3 regions of the Amphibacillus indicireducens genome follow, and region 1 is predicted to be linked to each of the others. Evidence: riboswitches for the same ligand, from Rfam matches in the RefSeq annotation. Region 1 holds a riboswitch; each other region holds the start of a gene.

Region 1 (7,166 bases):
CCGTATGTACGGTGGTGTGAGAGGGACGGAGGTTAGTCACCTCCCCCTATCTCAATTAACTAGAATGATTGATGTTTTGTTCTACTTCAATTTGGAAATCATAGAGTAATAGAGATAACAAAGAAGTACTTTGTTGAACTTTTCTAAGAAATGAGTTGAAATCGATGATCTATTTTATTTATCTATTGATTGTTGTCGCTTTGATAGACGTCCTTTTTCAGTTAACACTGATCAGTCTCTTTACATTAGCTTTCCTTCTGTACGGGCTGAGTCTGATCCTCGGTAGCTTGATCTCAGGTTTTTGTCTAGATAAATTTGATTTCAAGTTAATTGGCGCAATTGGTTTATTCGCGACTGGGTTTATTTTATTGGGCTACCTGCTGACTGATGCACAATTGCTTCATTTTTTTCATGGATTAGCTAGTGGGTTGCTATTACCTGTACCATTTGTTTATCTAGCTAAACTTAAGCACGATACAACCAAGCATCGCTTGATTTTATTTTCATGTCTAAGTATTGCACTTGCGCTTATAGTTGGATCGGTGCTTGGTTTAATGATTGAGCCGAAATTTAGTCAGAATTATGTCGTTGTGCCACTAGGTATTTTAATGATTATCGCTGCAGTTTTAGTTTTGGTACTTTTGCCGTCTGAGTCAAAAGTCACCGAGGAAAACAGGACACTTTCAGCAACGTTAAATCTAGTTAAAAGTTTATTAAATGAACAACAGATCGGTTTCGCTTATGGAGGGGCACTATTGTTCATGTTTGTGAATGGAGCGCTTGCGTATTTGTTGCCGGTAAAAATTGACGCGCTAGGTTATGACAATCATTTATTTCTGCTTTTGTTGGTTACAGTTGCACTTGTAAGTAGTTTAATTTATGTATTGCCAATCAACCGACTTGATCAGCGGTTTTCAAAATCACTATTAATGACTGTCGGCGTTTTGATTCAAGCAATTTGTCTATTTCTACTTGGAGTTTTTAAGCTGAAAACGTTACTATTTATCGTGATCATTCTATACGGGATCGGGTTCGCTGCTGTTTTGTCCTCGATTTTAACCCTAGTTGTTGACGGTTCTGTTCAAGCAAATCGAGGAATCGCTTATGGTCTGTTAGCTTGCTTCAGTACATTTGGTCTGATTTTTGGTGTCTTTATCCCAGCATTTTTTCCAACGTTATTCACATCATTTTTCATTAGTGGACTTGTTTTAACACTTTGCTCGGCTTATCTATTCGCTTCGATAAAATTAAATCAAGGCGCATCGAGTTGAAGATGCGCTTTGACCCCTGGTTTTTGCTTAGCTAAACATTTAAAATTGGTTGTTGTCATTCTGATAAGTTTGAAATATAACTATCTAAATTATTAAAATTTTCAAAAGAATATTTAAAATTCTGAAAAACAGTTGACTTTATTTATTATCCGTATATAATTGGTTTTACATATTTTTTTAAAAACTAAATAGTTTGTCATTTTCTTATCCAGAGAGATGGAGGGACTAGGCCCTATGATATCTCGGCAACAGATTCGTCATGAATACTGTGCCAATTCCTACAAGTGCTGAATGCATTTGAAAGATGAGAAAGGGCGGTTTCTTATATATTCTGAGAATCCCTTCTTTTCATCACACGAAAAGAAGGGATTTTTTGTTGCTGAGTGATAAATAAGTGTTTAAGTAGGGGAGAGTTAATTGATTACTCAACTTTCGCAGATCAAAATGTGCAAGTATACGTTGGTATGGTAAGAAAGATGGACTGTTCTCTATCCATATTGACTTTATTTGTACACGCGGGAAATTTAATCACAGGTCCTTAGTTTGAGAGTTAATTCGTTCCGAAAAGCAACAGGTTCGCTTTTCACGGGGATGTTACAGGCTCAATTATTAATAATGAGGTTGCAGGGCAAGCAGGTTTTGATCTTGCTGAAGATCCTATTTTCCGGGAGTCAGGAGAAGATGAAAGTGTTTATCCATATATAAATCTAATCGCAGCTAAAGCGGAAGATAAAGATAATGAAGTGTACAAAAAAATTGTTGAGCTTTATCAAGAACCTGATATTGAGGAAGTAATCTCCAAGGACACGAATGGAGGCTCTTATATTATTAAACTATCAGATGAAGAGATTGAGAAGTTATTTGAAGATTTAAAGCAAGGTGAATAATTTTTTAAAAATCATAAGGAGGATTTTAAAATGACAGTTGTTAATGGTGTAAAAGAGCGTTTGTTTCAGTCGATTGATGAGGGTAAAGCGTTGTATGTTGAAACGAGTCACAAAATTCATGATAATCCTGAAATCGGGAATGAGGAGTATTTTGCATGTGATTTGCATAGTGAAAATTTAGTTAATGCTGGTTTTGAAGTTGAAAAAGGTGTTGCTGGTCACGAAACTGCCTTTTATGCAGTGAGGGAAAGTGGTAAGCCAGGTCCAACCATTGCATATCTAGCGGAATATGATGCATTGCCTGGTTTAGGTCATGCTTGTGGACATAATATTATTGGGACGCTTAGTGTCGCGGCTGCGATTGCGTTAGGTGAATTGATTGATGATACGGGCGGGAGAGTCGTTGTGTTAGGGACACCCGCAGAAGAAGGCGGTCCAAATGGTAGTGCAAAAGGGAGTTTTGCTGATCAAGGGTTTTTAAAAGATGTTGATGTGGCACTTATGCTTCATCCGGGTGGTAAAACAGGATTAACCCCCGAATCACTTGCGGTTGATCCGCTTGATTTTAAGTTTTATGGTAAGCCTGCACACGCTTCTGGTGCACCACATCTAGGGGTCAATGCGTTAGATGCGGTCATTCAATTGTTTAATGGCATTAGTGCACTGCGCCAGCAACTACCGGACGATGTTCGAATTCATGGTATTATTACTCATGGTGGCGATGCACCGAATATTATTCCTGAATTCGCATCTGCTCGCTTTTACATTCGAGCAGAGTCATGGAAAAAGACAGAGGAAACTGCTGAAAGGGTACGGGCGATTGCAAAAGGGGCTGCACTTGCAACGGGAGCAAGAGTCGTCATTGAACGATTCCAAAATGTAGTAAAAGACTTAGTTCCTACACCTGTTTTAGATCAAGTTTTAGCCGAAGAACTAACGGCAGTTGGTGAAAACGTTATTGTGGAGAAGCGAAAAGGAAAAGGTTCAACAGATGCAGGTAATATTAGTTATGAAGTCCCGACAGCCCATGGTGGCATTAAAATTGGTCCAGATGATTTAGCGGGTCATACGGTTGAATTTAGAGAAGCGGCTAAATCAGAGCAAGGTGATCAAGCGATTATTACTGGTGCTAAAGCACTTGCATTAACTGGTTATCGGTTACTAACAGATCAAAAGTTATTAGAGAAAGTTAAACAAGACCATCAGCAAGCACTGAAGCAAAAGCGGTCTTTATCTTAAGCTGAACAATGAAAAATAGGTGTTGCTTTTTCCTTAATGAACTGCCCTTGTTTTTTTGACAAGAGGCAGTTCATAGTAGGATTCGCAACACCTATTCTATTTAATAATTATACAAGTTCGGCTTGTTGTTTATTGAGAAAATTAGTCAAGATATTATCTAAGCTTGGTCCATCGACTTCATTTAAATCGTAATGAATTCGAGCAGTCGGCTTATTAATTTTAATTACACGTGATAAATCGATCGGCGTTCCAATAATCACTGCATCACAATCAGTATTGTTAATTGTTGCTTCTAAATCTTTCAACTGTTTCTCACCATAACCCATCGCTGGGACTAGGTTTTCAATGTGTGGATATTTAGCGAATGTTTCTTTTAAACTTCCAACAAGATATGGCGACGGGTCAACAATTTCTGCCGCCCCAAGCCGTTGGGCTGCAACTGTTCCAGCACCAATTTTCATTTCACCGTGAGTGAGTGTCGGTCCATCTTCAACGATTAGAACCCGCTTTCCTTTAATCAGTTCTGGTTGATCGACCGTTATTGTCGATTCAGCTTTTACGATCAGACTACTTGGATTTGCCGTTTTGATATTATTTTCAACAATTTTAATCGCTTCAGCTGTTGCACTATCGACCTTATTAATAATTGCAACATCAGTTGTTCTTAAACATACTTCGCCAGGATAGTATTGAAGCTCATGTCCTGGGCGGTGTGGGTCTAAGACGGTAATTGCCAAATCTGGTTTATAGAATGAAAAATCGTTATTTCCACCATCCCAAACAATCACATCACAGCCATCTGGATCATTTTCTGCTGCAGTTAAAATCGCTTCATAATCAACGCCTGCGTAAACGATATTACCTCTTGATACGTGTGGTTCATACTCTTCCATTTCTTCAATTGTACAGTGATGTTTTTTTAAATCTTCAATCGTGGCAAACCGTTGAACACGTTGCGCTGCTAAGTCACCATAAGGCATCGGGTGTCTAATTGCTACAACTTTTAGACCTTGTGCCATTAGCGTCTCAATAATCTTTCTCGATGTTTGGCTTTTACCTGTTCCAGTCCGAACAGCCGTGACTGAGATGACTGGTTTATTGCTTTTTAACATCGTCTGATTTGGACCGAGTAGTTTGAAGTCAGCGCCTGCTGAGTTAACAATCGCTCCAATTCCCATCACATCTTGGTAGCTAATATCACTAAATGAGAAGACACATTCATCAACTTTGAATTTTTTAATTAAATCTGGTAATTGTCCTTGTGCAAATATTGGAATCCCCTCAGGGTACAAGTCTCCAGCTAATTCTTTTGGATACTCTCGTCCATCTATATCAGGAATTTGTGCCGCTGTAAAAGCAACAACATTATAATTAGCATCATTTCGATAATACGTATTAAAATTATGAAAGTCCCTACCTGCCGCACCAATAATGATCACATTTTTTCTCTTCACTGGAATCTCCTCTGTCCGTTTTACTAACTATTATAATTATACTTCATAGTGAATAATTATTCAACAATTATTTCGAGAAAATATTGTTATAATAAAATTAGGAAAGAAATAAGTTTATTAATAAAGGAACGATATGGAGGGAACTATGAAAAGATCATTATGTAAGTCATCAACGGATCAGGTTTTTGCCGGAGTATGTGGTGGAATCGCTGAATACTTAGGTATTTCTTCGCTTGCAGTCAGGTTGCTTTTTATTTTTGTTTCACCATCGATCATCCTTTACATTATTTTAGCTTTATACTTGCCTGAATATTAAATCGATTTGTTAAAAAAAGTGTCAGCGCGACGTTTTCGTCATTAAGTGCTGACGCTTTTTATTTTGTTAATCTATCCCCTTAACTGTGAAAAGTTGAACTAAGGTTAACGATTAGACGCTAAGATGATTTATCGAATCTAATGCAATCAATTTTTCAACTAATCCTCATATTAAGACATCGGAAATAGCCTCGGTCTGATGTGCTAATCAAATTTAATTCAAAACTTAAGTATTAGTTCCTAGACAAGAGCCATATTAATTCTATTTTTGTTATAATAAAGTAAGATAAACACATTTAGGAGCTGAGATTATGTCATTTTTCAAAAATGCATTCAATATCCTGACAGAAAGAAGAGATATTAAAGAGCCAATTGTTTTTAAAGGTATTGATGAAAGTAATTTGATGATTGACCATTTGACGCAGTTATCAACTAGTAAGGATACAACTATTGATCTAAAAAAAGTAAACGAACATTTAAAGTTATTTTCGATCGGTCACTCAGGAGAAAAAAGTGTCATGTTTGAATTACAGCATTCGATGATTCCTTCAATTATTTTGCATGACCTCTATTTAGAAGTTGGAGAATATACAGCTCAATTAGATTTTGTAGTGATTACACATAAGTTTATTCTTGTTATTGAAGTAAAGAAGTTAGTAGGTGATATTGAACTAACTGAAAGAGAAGAGTTTATACGAGTGATTCGAAGAAATAATCGGATTGTTCGCAAGGAAGGTATGTATAGTCCGGTTAATCAGGCAGAAAGGCATGTCGCTACTCTAGAGAAACTATTAAAAGACAAGGGACTGATTAAACGTTGTCCAGTATACTATGTCGTCACTTTTGCGAATCCGAAAACGATTATAGACATATCAAAAAAAGCCTCAAAACAATTAAAGTCTAGTATTATTCGCCATGATCAAATTAAATCATTTTTAGCTGAAAAATTAACGCAAGAATCACCAGTGTATATGTTAGATCACAAGTTACATCAAATTGCAGAGGTATTAAAAGAAAATGCTCAAGAAAAACAAATTAATCTGGAATCATATTATATTGAAGTTAAAGAAAATCCAAAGGACAAAATTATTATTACGGAAGAAAAATTATCCGATGATGAACTAAGAGAGAAATTAACTAAATATCGATTGGAGAAATCAAGAGCGCTTGAGATCAAGCCATTCTATATTTTTACTAATAAAACCTTGGATGGTTTAATAACTGAGCGACCAAAGACAATTGAAATGTTGTTAAAGGTTGAAGGGATTGGTCCCAAAAAAGCCAAAGACTATGGAGAAGAAATTTTGGCAATTATCAATCAAAATTAAAAAAGTGTCAGCACTAAAAACATAGTGCTGACACTTTTATTTTGTTAACCTAGTCCTCATGCTATCAACAAATCAAGCTAGAGATTATGGTTGCGGGTTAATCTATCCCCTTAACGATGAAAAGTAGAACTAAGGTCAACGATTAGACGCTAAGATGATTTATCGAATCTAATGCAATCAACTTTTTAACTAATCCTCATATTAAGACACCGGAAATAGCCTCGGTTTGATGTGCTAATCAAATTTAATCATTTTTTCGAAAAGATGTATAGTATAGTTATTGTATCAATCAGTTTTTGACGGACAGAAGGGTTTTGAAAGGTGGGGCGAATTTGAAAATATTACTTGTAGAAGATGATAAAACAATTGCGTCAGGTTTGGAGTATTCATTACAACAGGATGGGTATCAGGTGGTTATTTGTTATGATGTGGAATCGGCTAAAAAAGTAATCACAGCTGATTTGGAGCATTTTTCATTATGTCTGTTTGATTTATCGCTTCCAGATGGGAGTGGCTACGAGTTGTGCCAAATTGTCAAGGCGCGGGCTGATATACCGGTGATCTTTTTAACGGCTATGGATGAAGAAGTGAGTGTTGTGATGGGGCTTGATATGGGAGCGGACGATTATATTACGAAGCCATTTCGGGTTCGGGAGTTATTATCAAGGATTA
Region 2 (7,166 bases), on a different contig from region 1:
TCCTTTTTTAAGTACAAAGAAATCAATTGACGAATATGGTCATCATCATCAACAACTAATATTACCGCCATTATTTTCACACCTTTTTTATCAAAAACTCTCCTACGAACTGATCGATAGGACAGCTAGTCATTTGCTCTTTAAGCTTATCACGTCTGATTTTAAAGTGCTATTAATTTCATGTAACAGACTCATTCAGCCGTAATTTATTGTTCAAACTTCTTTAATTATCATTAAGATGTTATGATTAAAATCATTGAAATGAATCGAAAGGTAGATAAGCAATTGAAATATAGATTTAAACTAATGAGTCTCATCTTCTTGTCACTAACTTTTTTGATCGGGTGTGACATCGGTGAAGAAATTATGGAACAAACAGATCAAGCGATTGAAATTGCTTCTTCTTTTGTTGATCACCTTAATCAGGGGGAGTTTACTGAAGCCACTTAATTGTTTGACCGAAAAATTAAGGAAGAACTTCCAGCAGAAGCACTATCTGAAACTTGGGAACAAATAACTGATCAATTTGGCACGTATATTGGCAATGAGTATAAAGAAATAAAAAGCTTAGCTCAATATCAAGTCATCGTCTTAGACGCTACATTTACTGAAAATAATGTCACATTTGAAATTAGCTTTGATCAAAATAATCAGATTGCAGGCTTCTCAATTCATTAGAAAATTATAACCCCAATCACTCACACTAGAGCGGTTGGGGTTATTAAATGTGTTCAGTTTTTTTTGGTAGTCGAATCGTTTTCATTTTAATAAAAAAGTAATAGTGCTTATATAAAGCAAGTCCAACCATCATCACTCTTACCCACAGTAAATCGACGATAAAAAAGGAATAGATAATACATGCATCTGCAATCAAGTTAATCCGAATCTTTTCCTTTAAAGTTAGCCCTTTTTTTTCACGAAAGGCAACAACGAATCTTTCATATGCTTTTGTCCTTTTAAACCAATCTTCAACCCGTTTAGAACTTTTCGCAAAACAGTAAGATGAGATAAAAAAAAGGGCAAGCCCGGAAGAACTGGTAAGACTAGAGCAGCTATCCCAATTCCAAACGAGATAAAACCGGGAATAATAAAGAAAATACTCCTTAGCCGTCTAATTTCCATCACCTTCCCTCTCTTTTCATTCAAATAAGCATAGCAGAGAATTTTAATCTGTTCAAATGACAAAGCTTATTATTTTTTCTTGTCGCATCCTCTAAAACACCCATTCAACTCAGTTTACGCCTATTTTTTCAGAATATAACTTAATTTGAAACGAAAAAGGAAAACCAAGAATACAATACAACGATAATATAAGTTGGATTACTTGAGGTGACATAAATGGAGCATAACCAAACAGAACTTGATGATGAGCAAAAAAAAGGATGATCAAATTCAGGAACTTAACCAAAAAATTGCAGTCTCACTATGGGTTCAATTTATTGTCAATTTGCAGAAGCTATCTATTTATCACAATTAGAAAAGCTCCAACCAGATTCAAGTGGAGAATTGAAAAATTTAGTTGGACAATGGGTCATGACAGTCGGTCAAGCACTTGAAGCAATCGGACAAACGACACAAAGCTTAACAAACGAAGAAAAACAACAAATCGATGCACAAATACAGGGCATTCAAGGTGATGCACTACAAGCGCTTGGTTCTGCTTTACAATTTGTTGGCGGCAAAGAGATGCTGATTGATTACTTAAAAGAGAACATAGATGGCGATATCAGTTAAATATTTTCATTTCAAACTTTATTATAGCAATCAAAAACACGACTCTATTTAAGAATCGTGTTTTTCAGTTACTTCATTAATGATCATTGAAAAATCTACTTACTTCTCAACAACAACTTTTGCTGTAACTAAGTCAACTGCATTAGCAATTGTATCTCCAACAGGACAATGCGCTTCGATATGTCGCTTATATGCTTCGAGTTTTTCTTGATCAGAATCTGATTCAATATGAAACGTTGATCGAATCGTTTGAAAACCTGGGCGAACATCTGACTTCCCGAAGAAGCCATCAAGATCAATGTCTCCCTCTAATTCAACCCAAAAGTTTTTTAACTCAACGTCAAATTTCTCAGCATAAGTTCTTGCGACTATCGCCTGACAGCCACCTAATGCAGACAAGAGTAATTCAACTGGATTCATGCCTTTATCTGTTCCACCTAAATTTTCCGGTTCATCTATTATCACCTTGTGTTGACGTGCTTCAGCCAACACCTCAACTTGTTCCTTCAAAAATGTTTTAGCCTTAATTGTCGTTACTGCCATCTTGATCGCTCCCTTTGAATGATTTTTTTATTTAAAAACTCTCCTTCGGTTAATTTGCCTGAAGATGAATTTTTTATCCACGAATGATGATTGAATAACAAAAAACCCTTTTCCGATTGGAGAAGGGTTTCAAAAAGTGAGTGTAAGTCTACCTTTGTTCACCTTCCCATATTTAGAATCGATTGGATTCTTCTGAAATTGGCACCTTACATACTCATGCGGTTGCCGAGAGCTCATCGGGTCAGTCCCTCCCCCTCTCTAGATAAGAAGTTGTTATTCATATTAAGTTAATAGGCTTAATTATAGTTAAGGCACATTGCTAAAGTCAAGTAATTTTTTAAATTTTCAAATAAATTAACTTTAAACTAATGTATTGGGTTCATTTCATCTGGACATGCTAACAAAAAAGGGCGTGATTAGATGAATAGAACCATTTATAGTTTACTGACAATCAGTTACATCGTACTATTCATATGGGGCATTCGCCTGTTCCGTAAACAAAAACAAGTTGACTCTTCAATTGTTTTATTGTTCGTGATTTTCGGATTAATTTATGACAACTTAGTTCTTAGTGTTGGTCGTTTTATTGGTGAAGGTCAATTATTAGAAAATTTATCTTATCTTCGTTTTTGGCTTCATACTTTATTTACACCATTACTAATTATTTTTGTTTGGCAAATTAGTAAGAACTTACGTTTAAAATGGGCAAATAGCGAAATCTCAAAGGTCACAATTTTTCTACTCACACTTGGATTGATCATCTATCAATGGTATCAATCAATTAGACAACTTAAACTCGAAGTAAACTGGGAACGAGATGTCCTACTCTATGAAAATATCGTTGAACAAAAGATACCATTTATGGTACTAATCACAACAGCTATTGTCGGTTGGGTTGGAATCTTGTTGTGGAAACATCAAAAGTTTTATTGGCTTTTTGTTGGAACAGCGATTATGATTTTCGGAAGCATTTTAACAATTTGGTTGAAAAATGTACCGATCATGAATCTATTTGAATTACTTTTTATTGTTAGTTTATTATTGACAAAAAAATTTCAACTTAGAAGAACAGCTTCACCCTTCACCTAAAAATTAGTTACTAAATTTCCCCCTTTGATAGGGGGATTTTTGTTAATATCACTAACTTTAAACTAGATTTATGCGATCCATTTTACATATCTGTTTTGGTTGCTTTATAATAATGACAAGGAAGAACACGGTTAGACAATTTTTTTCTAGAAAAGGGGCACTCTAATGAAAAATAAAATAAAAATCGGCATTGTTGGCTTTGGTAATCTTGGCAAAGGGGCCGTTGAAGCGATCAATGCGACAGATGATCTTGAGTTAGTTGCCGTATTTACACGGCGAAATCCAGAAGATTTACAAATTAATCAGCCAAATGTGAAAGCATTACATGTTGATGATGCTGCTGATTATCAGGATCAAATCGATGTGATGCTACTCTGTGGTGGCTCAGCAACTGATTTACCAGAACAAACACCAAAATTTGCTCAACTCTTTAACACAGTTGATAGTTATGATAACCATGGTGAAATTCCGGAATTTTATCAAGCAGTTGATCAAGTTGCTCGTAAAAGTAAAACAACGGCAATTATTTCAGTTGGCTGGGATCCAGGATTATTTTCGACAAACCGAGTGATCGCTGATGCGATTTTACCGAATGGAGAAAATTATACTTTTTGGGGTAAAGGCTTAAGTCAAGGCCACTCTGATGCTGTTCGTCGAGTTAACGGTGTTAAAAACGGTGTTCAATATACGATTCCATCTGAAGATGCGATTGAAAAAGTGAGAAGTGGAAGCAATCCGTCGCTAGAAACAGCTGAAAAGCACAACCGAATTTGCTACGTTGTTGCGGAGGAAGGCGCAGATCAAGCAACAATTGAACATGACATTAAAATGATGCCTAACTACTTTGCAGATTACAACACTGAAGTCCATTTTATTACTGAAGAAGAACTTGCCCGCGATCACTCGAAAGCACCCCACGGTGGCTTTGTGATTCGCGGTGGCCAAACAGGGGCAAACAATAAACAAATTTATGAGTTTTCGTTAAAACTTGATAGCAATCCAGAATTTACAGCAAGTGTTCTAGTTGCCTATGCGCGGGCAGCTTACCGCTTAAATCAAGATCAACAATATGGGGCAAAAACGGTCTTTGATGTCGCACCAAGCTATCTTTCACCACGCTCTTCTCATGATTTAAGACGTAATTTTTTATAAAATAAATGCTGAGGCACTTCAATTATTTTTGAAGTGCCTCTTTTTTGTTTGACAGCAGAAATATTTTGTTATATAATTATCTTGAATTCGAGATAATATTATAAATAATAAAGTAATTTATCTAGATAATAATTATTGAACTTACTAAATTAACTCCATCGACGAATCAAAGTAAATCGTTATCATGATTATGGAAAGTGTAAAGCAAGATTATTGTTAGCCGGTCGATGTATTTATAGCTTGATTCAGATATGCTTAATAAAAAATTTTAATCGGAGTGTGGAAAATGAGTAAAAAAACAGCTGGGATCCACCATATTACTGCAATTGTTGGCCATCCACAGGAGAATACAGATTTTTATGCAGGTATTTTAGGATTAAGATTGGTCAAAAAAACGGTCAACTTCGATGACCCAGGAACGTACCATTTATATTTCGGCAATCAAGGCGGTGAACCTGGAACAATTATCACTTTCTTCCCTTGGATCGGCGCCTATCAAGGCGAAATTGGTGGCGGACAGGTTGGGTTTACAACATATGCAATTCCTGAAGGGACGTTTGATTTTTGGCAAAAACGATTGGAAAAATTCAATATTCCAACAAGAATCACAACCCGATTTGGCGAAACTTTTTTACAATTTAAAGATCCACACGGGCTCCAATTAGAACTTGTTGAGCGTGCGGCTGGAAAGTTAAACGATCGAACGTTTGGCGATATTACACCAGAAGTCGCAATTAAAGGCTTTGGTGGTGCGGTTCTTTATTCAACTGATTTTGAACAAACAAATGCAACACTAGTTGACACGATGGGACTTGAAAAGGTTGCTGAAGAAGGTAACTTGATTCGTTTTAAATCAAGTAGTGATCTAGGAAATATCATCGATATTAGACAAACAAATATGGCAAGAGGACGCATGGGTGTTGGAACTGTTCATCACATTGCCTGGCGTGCCAATGACGACATTGACTTAAGAGATTGGCAAAATGAAGTTGATAAAAAAGGGCATCACGTAACAGAGGTAAAGGATCGAAACTACTTTAACGCGATCTACTTCAGAGAACCTGGCGAAATTCTTTATGAAATTGCAACAGATCCACCAGGATTCGCCCATGATGAATCATATGAGACGATGGGAGAAGCAATAAAACTACCTGCTCAATATGAAAATAGACGCGAAGAATTGACTGGACCACTTGTACCAATTGAAGTGAGAGTATTAGACTAGGAGGCATGACTTTGTTATCTTTTGATCCAAACCAAATTTCTGAACGACAAAACTATAAATTTTTAATTGGCACAATCATTCCAAGACCAATCGCATTTGTCACAAGCACTGGTACTGATGAGATCATTAACGGCGCACCATTTAGCTATTTTAATGTCGTTTCATCTAATCCACCAATGATTTCGATTGCTGTCCAACGTAAAGCCGGACAAATGAAAGATACTGCTAGAAATATAATCAAAAATAAAGAATTTGTTGTTCATATTGTTGATCAAGCAAATGTTGAACAAATTAATGAAACAGCTGCCAATCTTGCACCGACGGAAAGTGAATTGATCCGAGCAAAGTTAACAACCGTACCAAGCGAAAAGATTTCTGTTCCTGGAGTCAAGGAAGCAAAAGTACGCTTTGAATGTGTCTTAGAAAAAGCTGTTGAGCTTGGTGAAGCCGGTAATGTTGGTGTCGATCTGTTAATTGGTAAAATCGTTCACTATCATATTGATGAAACCATTTACCAAGAGGATCAACGGATTGATCCCGACCAATTAGCAACAGTAAGCCGATTGGCAGGTAACAACTACGCCAAAATCGGTGAAATCTTTGAAATTGTTCGACCTGATTAAAAGCAAAAGAGGCTGGGACAAAAAGTATCGTAATTTTAACATAACCCGAACGATTCAAAATCGATTCGGGTTATTTACATGTGAAATAAAATATCCCACCGCTACGTCAAAATCCTTCGCTTCCCGCGGGCGTGGCTTCAGCTAACGCTTTTCCCGCAGGTGTCTCAGTATTTTGACTACGCTGATGTTACTCTTACATTTTAATGTTCGGTTTTGATTAACCTTATTTTGTTATGTCCAATCTCTTTTTTGGTTATTTCTATGATTCATCCTCGTACGAACATAATGTTGAGATATCGAGCATAGCCCAAGTCAATCCTCAATCAAGCGTTTATTGTTAATTTCATATCTCCGATCAGCGACGCGCTCAATCAATCTTTGATCATGCGTGACAAAAAGAATTGTCCCCTGATATGAAATCATCACACGTTCCAAAGCCTCAATCGCTTTTAGATCTAAAAAGTTAGTCGGTTCATCTAATAAGGGGATGTTATACCTACCAAGAAAAAGCTGACATAACCACAACCTGATCGCTTCGCCAGCTTTAATCTTGTCTGTTCACCACCACTTAAATGACTGGATTGATCCTTTTTATCCTCAGCAGTTCTACAAGTAACATAAAATTGATTTTTCAATCCAGTAAGAAAAAATTGACTCTGGACTATGCTTCTCGTATTGCTTCATTTTCAAATAGAGATCGATCCCGTCAGATACATCGTGCCACAAATCGGTAAAAATATAATCATAGTTTTGCTTAGCTAATTGCGTTTCAGCATATTCAAATACATCTGCTTTAATGA
Region 3 (7,166 bases), on a different contig from region 1:
TACCATAATGTCCTCATCAATTTTTTCTGTTTCAATTACGTACTGCATATCAGCGATCGCACCTAATCGATTGTCATTTGTTGTTGTTTGGTCATTAATGACTACAATCGGCTTGTCGCCTTGATAATTTTCAGCCCATTCAGTAAAAGCTGGGGTGAATTTTTCGTTTGTAACGATGAAGACTTCGTTGATCTCGGTTACTTTTTCGACTTTCTCCATAATGTGATTCAGGATTGTTTTGCCACCAACTTCTAGGAGTGGTTTGGCTTTGTTTTTTGTGATTGGATAAAGACGGGTGGCATAACCCGCCGCTAAAATAATGACTTTCATTTGCTTCACCTCAGTATGTATTTTCGATTCGCGCGCCGTCACTTGTTTGGCAGAAATACACTTTATAAATATCTTGATAGTCGGGGTGTGCTACAGGATATGTTGCATCAATTTTTGCTTTAATCTCTGCTTTATATGCTGGGTCAATCAAGCCGACACAGCAACCGCGATAACCTGCACCACTAAAGCGTGCACCGTAGACACCTGTTGTTTCTTTAAGAATATTGTAGATTGTGATCAATTCAGGGCAACCTGATTCATATTGGTGGATCGAGCTTGCACCAGATTCGAACATCAGTTGACCGAATGTCTCGAGGTCTCCATTGCGCCAAGCATCGATTCCGGCATGAACACGCTGTTGTTCGGTATAATAATGGTCGGCTCTTTTCTGAAATTTGCCAGGAACTTGATCACGATATTTTTGATAGAGTGCTTCTGGAATATCACGGAGCTTAACGTCTTCTAGAGCCTGACGCTTTTTGCCAGCTAATTCTTCAATAATCCAGCCGGCAACTTTACATTCATCGACGCGATTATTGTCATCCGTTCCGATCAATGCTTTTGTGACACCTGAGTAGACGACGAGCACTTCAAAATCAGGCATCTGCGTAGATTTTTCGACAAGGTGATGCTCACTCGTTTGACAATCCATCACGAGCAACTGATTATCTTCACTCAAAATATTAGCTGATTGATCTAAAATGCCATTCTTGAGTCCGATAAATTCTGTTTCAACCCAGTGGCTGTAAAAAACAAATTCACGTTTTGGAATCTCTAGGTGATTAACCTCTGCAAGTGCCATCAAATATGCCGTCGTTACCGCAGCCGATGAACTCAAGCCGCCGATCGGAAGCTTGCCACTAATGACTGCCTGGAAGCCTTTCCGGATTCGATGATCCCGCTTCAACGACAACACCGCACCACGCAAATAATTTCCCCAAAAACTAGGAAGCATATCTGGTACAGAATCAATATGGAAATACTCGACATCTAGGAAATCCATACTCCGCACCCGAATATAACCATCATCCGTCGGTGCAAAAACCATCTCGACATTTGAATCAAGCGCCATCCCAGTTACCACACCATCCTGATGATCAACGTGTGCACCTAAAGGGCAGATTCGAAGCGGTTACTTCACCTGCTTCGTTTTTGCTCACCATACAACTCTATGAACTTATTTAATAGATTCTCCATGAAATTATGACCTCATTTGCTAGATTTCTAGTTGATCTTTTTTATTATAACAAATTGTCGTTCGTGATTGTGAAATTACTGTCGATTTTGCTTTTGACGAACTTAATACTTAGGTCTATAATATCAAGAATGATGATAAGAAGGAGTAATCAGATGAAGCGCAAATTAATGAAATCATTTTTTTATAGTTTATTGATTTTGGTGTTAGGAATTGCTGTTGGATGTGAGGAAGCTGATCATACCACAATTGAAGAAGAACCCGAAATTGAGGAAATCGATGAGGATATACTAGACGAAGATATTGAACCGATTCTTGATGATGAACAGGAGGATTCAGTTGCTGAAGAAGTCACTACAACTGAAGAAACTGAGACGTCAAGTCCAGAAGCTGACGATGATGATGACGATGACGATGTGCCGAGCGAATACAGAGCCGCCCTAAACTCTGCCGAGATTTATGCTGACGTCATGCATATGTCTAAAATCGGTATCTATGAACAACTCACATCAGAATATGGTGATCAGTTCCCTGAAGATGTTGCCCAATATGCGATCGACAACCTCGAAGCAGACTGGAATGAAAATGCACTCAAATCAGCGGAAGCCTATGTCGACCACATGAACATGTCAAAAGCAGGCGTCTATGACCAATTAGTTTCAGACTACGGCGACCAGTTTACCGAGCAAGAAGCACAATATGCCGTCGATCAAATCGAAACAGACTGGAACAAAAACGCACTCAAATCAGCCGAAACATACTCCGACATCATGCACATGTCGAAAGCCAACATCTACGACCAACTGATCTCAGACTACGGCGACCAATTTACCGAGCAAGAAGCACAATACGCGATCGACAACATCAAAGCAGACTGGAACGAAAACGCCCTAAAATCAGCCAAAGTCTACCAAGAAATGATGAACATGTCCAACGACGCGATCAAAGACCAACTGACCTCAGAATATGGCGACCAATTCACCGAACAAGAAGCACAATACGCAATTGATCACTTAGATTAATATGTTTTTTTCGTGAAAAATTCACCTGAGTTTTACCCAGAAAAAAGCCAGACCTTGAGCACTCGATTGAATGGCGATCGCTCAGGTCTGGCCTTATTTTGCTTAAAATAGTTATGCTTGATCGCTGAAAAGAACGCCACCAACCGCATACTCGGATTTTTCCATATCCTCCAAAAAGACAACGACCTTTTCACGAGAAGCTCCAGTCGTTTCAACAACTGCATCGGTTACTTTTTCAACGCAAGCACGCTTTTGTTCATCAGTGCGGCCTGCTAACATTTTTATTGTCACATATGGCATTACGATTTACTCCTTTTTTTCCGTTAATGATAGTTACAATTCAGGTCACAGAGCTTAATTCCCCCACACCTCTTTAGCAATCTTAACAATATGTTCAAGCTTGTTCCACTGATCATCCTCAGTCAAAATATTCCCATGATGCGTCGAAGCAAAACCACACTGTGGACTCAAACACAGTTGATCTAACGGCACATACTTCGCCGCTTCATTGATCCGCGCTTTGATTAACTCAGGATCCTCAAGTTCACCGTTTTTTGACGTCACTAAACCAAGCACCACTTTCGCCCCACCGTTTGGAATATGAGCTAACGGTTCAAAATCACCAGACCGCTCATCATCATACTCCAAGAAAAAGCCATCAACCTTTTCCTTAGCAAATACAGTCGGCGCAATCAGCTGATAACTCCCCGAAAATGCATACGTCGACTGGTAATTGCCACGACAAATATGTGTCGTCACTTGTAAATCTTCAGGCTTATCAACCAGAATCTCATTAATTACTCGAACAGCTAATTCAATTAAATAATCACGCTTGTAAGGTCCACTATCAAAATCAATCTCTGGCGAAGTAAGCACGGCTAAATAAACATCGTCAATTTGTAAATAGCGAACACCTGCATCGTAAAAAGCTTGAATCGCATCCCGGTACGCCTGAATAATATCTTTCGCATAAGATTCATAGTCTGGATAAATTTCATTATTAATAATATCAACATGGAACAGTTGATTCGGACTTGGAATCGTTTGTTTAGCAACCGCCCGACCATCAACAATCTGATTCAACACCTTAAAATCATCAATAAACGGATGATCCGGATTAAACGAAATTTTTCCTATATTACGAACATCATAAGGCTCCGTTTCAACACCCTCAAAAAAATAACCATGATCAGGAACATACCCCTCAAAACCATTCAAATTTTCCAGAAAATCAATATGCCACCAATCCCGACGAAACTCACCATCCGTCACAACATCCAACCCAACCTCAATCTGCTTATCAACAACCCGCTTCACTTCCTCAAGCTCAACCTGCTTCAACTCAGCCAACTCAATTTTCCCCGCCTGATAATCCCGCCGAGCCTTTTTTAACCGCTCAGGCCGCAACAAACTCCCAACATGATCCGCATGAAATGGCGCTTTAACCGTCACAACTAATCCCTACCTTCTTAATTTTTAATTGATTAATAAAAAACTCTCCCCACAAATATAAAAAAGACCTTCTAAGAAGAAAGTCTTTACCTGTAAAGAGACATCCTTCTTATCTTCAAGGCACACGCCTATCTGGAATTAGCACCGTTCCTTTTAAAAAGGTGGTTGCTGAGACATCACAGGGCCAATCCCTCCGCCTCTCTCGATAAGAAATATTTATGATAAAATTTTAACTAACCTTAACCTGCGCAGGTTAAATTATTATTATCTTATGCCACTCACGTGAAAATAGCAAGCCTTTTTAAAAAAATTCAGAAAATAGACACTAATAATTCCTCCACCTACTCAATCCCAATATGTCCAACCACCTAACCGTTACCTGTTTATAGACTTCACACGAGTGAGGACACGATTAGCACCTATTCGTTAGAGATCAACCAGATTCAAAGACGGATTTCTGACGATTAGCTCCTATTCGTTAGAAATCAACCAGATTCAAAAACGGATTTCTGACGATTAGCTCCTATTCGTTAGAAATCAACCAGATTCAAAGACGGATTTCTGACGATTAGCTCCTATTCGTTAGAAATCAACCAGTTTCAAAGACGGATTTCTGACGATTAGCTCCTATTCGTTAGAAATCAACCTGATTCAAAGACGGATTTCTGACGATTAACCCCTATTCGTTAGAGATCAACCAAATTCAAAGACGGATTTCTGACGATTAGCTCCTATTCGTTAGAGATCAACCAGATTCAAAGACGGATTTCTGACGATTAGCTCCTATTCATTAGAGATCAACCAGATTCAAAGACGGATTTCTGACGATTAGCACCTATTCATTAGAGATCAACCAGATTCAAAAGCGGATATCTAACGATTAACTCCAAATCTCCAAACTGACAACCACCACAGCCTTACCAAATAAAAAAAGCACCCCATCACACTACCGACAAGGTGCCCTAACTCTTCAAATTAATCTCGACTAAATAAATCCCGCGTATAAACTTTATCCTTCACATCTTTAAGCTCATCAGTCAGTCGATTCGCAACAATCACATCTGCAACCTGCTTAAACTCATCAAGATCCTTCACCACACGCGAATTATAAAAATCATCTTCCTCTAGGACAGGCTCATAAACAACAACCTCGACACCTTTGCCCTTAATCCGCTTCATCACACCCTGAATCGCCGACGCTCTAAAATTATCCGAACCCGTCTTCATCGTCAAACGGTAAATTCCAACAACTTTCGGATTACTTGCTAACACACTATCCGCAATATGATCCTTCCGCGTACTATTTGAATCCACAATCGCCCGAATAATATTGTTCGGCACATCCTCGTAATTTGCCAGCAACTGCTTCGTATCCTTCGGCAAGCAATACCCACCATAACCAAACGACGGATTATTATAATGCGAACCAATCCGCGGATCTAGACCAACACCCTCAATAATCTGCTTCGTATTTAACCCACGCACTTCCGCATAAGTATCCAACTCATTAAAGAACGCCACACGTAAACCAAGATACGTATTCGCAAACAACTTAATCGCTTCCGCCTCAGTCGAATCGGTAAACAACACATCAATATCTTCTTTCTCCGCCCCCTCAACAAGCAGATCAGCAAACCGACGCGCACGCTCTGAATCCTCACCCAAAATAATCCGCGATGGATAAAGATTATCATAAAGCGCCTGCCCCTCACGCAAAAACTCAGGAGAGAAAATAATATTATCAACACCATACTTCTCGCGAATCTCCAACGTATACCCAACAGGAACCGTCGACTTAATAATCATCGTCGCCCCCGGATTAATCTCAAGGACGTCCTCAATCACTGCTTCAACCGAACTCGTATCAAAAAAATGCTTCTCCTCATCGTAATTCGTCGGCGTCGAAATCACAACATACTCCGCACCCCGATACGCCTCTTCCGGACTCAACGTCGCCGTCAAATCCAACTCCTTCTCCGCAAAAAAACGCTCAATCTCAGCATCACCAATCGGAGAAACCCGCTGATTAATCAACTCAACCTTCTCCGCAATCACATCAAGCGCAAACACCTGATGATTCTGCGCAAGCAAAACCGCATTCGACAAACCAACATAACCCGTCCCCGCAACTGCAATTTTCATATGTACACCTTCACTTTCTTATTTTTTGTGTGAAAAATTCACCCAACAAACGTTGATGAACATTCAGTAACACTACAAAATGGTAGCCTATCTTTAGCTAATGAACTATATTTTAACATATTCACATTGTTAAGACTAGCACAACTAATCCTACTTATAAGTCTATGAAACATTAAATCAATTCACCATTTTCATAGATACTTTACCAATTGCCCCTGCTACAAAACCATGCTATATTATAGCTAGAACCTTCAACCAGACCCCACATCATAACCTACAAGGATGTGATCCAATGGCAACCACGCCACTACTCATCAAAGAAAAATCCCAAGAATCGACCCACACAAAACATGATCAACTGTACAAAGAGTTAATCGGCACTTTTTTTGAAGAATTTCTCGAAGTCTTTTTCCCGGACGTTCACAAGGAAATTGACTTTCGAAAAATCAAACCATTATCCGAAGAAGTCTATACGAATATGTTAGATGGTGATACAAGAAGGCTCGATCTTGTGATTGAAACAAAGCTAAAAAATTCCGACGTTGTGATTATTGTGCATATCGAACCTCAAAGCTATCGACAACCCGACTTTAATAAACGCATGTACCATTATTTTAGTATGCTGTTCAACAAGTACAAAAAACCAATTATTCCAATTGCCGTTTTCAATCTTGACCAACAACCAGAGGAAAGCCAGTATACAATAGATTTCGACTTTTTCCACGTACTCACATTTAATTATTTAACTTTACACCTACGAAAACAAAACTGGCGTGACTATATTCACTCAGACAATCCAATTGCTGCGGCATTACTAAGTGAGATGGGATATAAGGATGAAGAACGAATCGAAGTTAAAAAGGAATTTTTACGAATGATTACCCGAATGCAACTAAACCCCGCCAAACAAAAATGACTATACGGATTTTTTGAATCTTATTTAAAGCTAACAGCTGAAGAGGAGGAACAATTAATGAACGAAGTAGACAAATTGCCAGAAGCAGACAAGATTTTCGAACTGACCG

The links. Region 1 has a riboswitch for S-adenosylmethionine ahead of ABD814_RS12285 (MetQ/NlpA family ABC transporter substrate-binding protein). Riboswitches for the same ligand answer to the same signal wherever they lie in the genome.
Region 2: it holds a riboswitch for S-adenosylmethionine, as region 1 does, so the genes downstream of both, ABD814_RS05030 (OsmC family protein) here and ABD814_RS12285 (MetQ/NlpA family ABC transporter substrate-binding protein) in region 1, are expected to answer to the same signal.
Region 3: it holds a riboswitch for S-adenosylmethionine, as region 1 does, so the genes downstream of both, ABD814_RS01360 (5-methyltetrahydropteroyltriglutamate--homocysteine S-methyltransferase) here and ABD814_RS12285 (MetQ/NlpA family ABC transporter substrate-binding protein) in region 1, are expected to answer to the same signal.

Annotation. Positions count from the first base shown of each region.
Region 1 covers NZ_BAABDL010000139.1:15-7,180, forward strand. The annotation lists gene ABD814_RS12280 (MFS transporter) at 165-1,271, shown strand; SAM riboswitch class I at 1,473-1,582, shown strand; partial or broken gene ABD814_RS12285 (MetQ/NlpA family ABC transporter substrate-binding protein) at 1,874-2,158, shown strand; gene ABD814_RS12290 (M20 family metallopeptidase) at 2,189-3,397, shown strand; gene ABD814_RS12295 (cyclic 2,3-diphosphoglycerate synthase) at 3,505-4,851, opposite strand; gene ABD814_RS12300 (PspC domain-containing protein) at 4,997-5,167, shown strand; gene ABD814_RS12305 (NERD domain-containing protein) at 5,478-6,494, shown strand; gene ABD814_RS12310 (response regulator transcription factor) at 6,827-7,166, shown strand, end outside.
Region 2 covers NZ_BAABDL010000051.1:39,459-46,624, forward strand. The annotation lists gene ABD814_RS05000 (response regulator transcription factor) at 1-71, opposite strand, end outside; gene ABD814_RS05005 (hypothetical protein) at 322-450, shown strand; gene ABD814_RS05010 (DUF3887 domain-containing protein) at 451-678, shown strand; gene ABD814_RS05015 (YbaN family protein) at 722-1,009, opposite strand; gene ABD814_RS05020 (YbaN family protein) at 901-1,122, opposite strand; gene ABD814_RS05025 (DUF6944 family repetitive protein) at 1,426-1,734, shown strand; gene ABD814_RS05030 (OsmC family protein) at 1,834-2,277, opposite strand; SAM riboswitch class I at 2,441-2,546, opposite strand; gene ABD814_RS05035 (hypothetical protein) at 2,698-3,366, shown strand; gene ABD814_RS05040 (diaminopimelate dehydrogenase) at 3,532-4,518, shown strand; gene ABD814_RS05045 (ring-cleaving dioxygenase) at 4,805-5,743, shown strand; gene ABD814_RS05050 (flavin reductase family protein) at 5,755-6,366, shown strand; gene ABD814_RS05055 (P-loop NTPase family protein) at 6,679-6,891, opposite strand; gene ABD814_RS05060 (spermine/spermidine synthase domain-containing protein) at 6,973-7,166, opposite strand, start outside.
Region 3 covers NZ_BAABDL010000014.1:93,917-101,082, forward strand. The annotation lists gene ABD814_RS01340 (nucleotidyltransferase family protein) at 1-330, opposite strand, end outside; gene ABD814_RS01345 (GHMP family kinase ATP-binding protein) at 341-1,414, opposite strand; gene ABD814_RS01350 (Ltp family lipoprotein) at 1,681-2,547, shown strand; gene ABD814_RS01355 (2-hydroxymuconate tautomerase) at 2,659-2,847, opposite strand; gene ABD814_RS01360 (5-methyltetrahydropteroyltriglutamate--homocysteine S-methyltransferase) at 2,902-3,999, opposite strand; SAM riboswitch class I at 4,106-4,211, opposite strand; gene ABD814_RS01365 (nucleotide sugar dehydrogenase) at 4,975-6,141, opposite strand; gene ABD814_RS01370 (RpnC/YadD family protein) at 6,434-7,057, shown strand.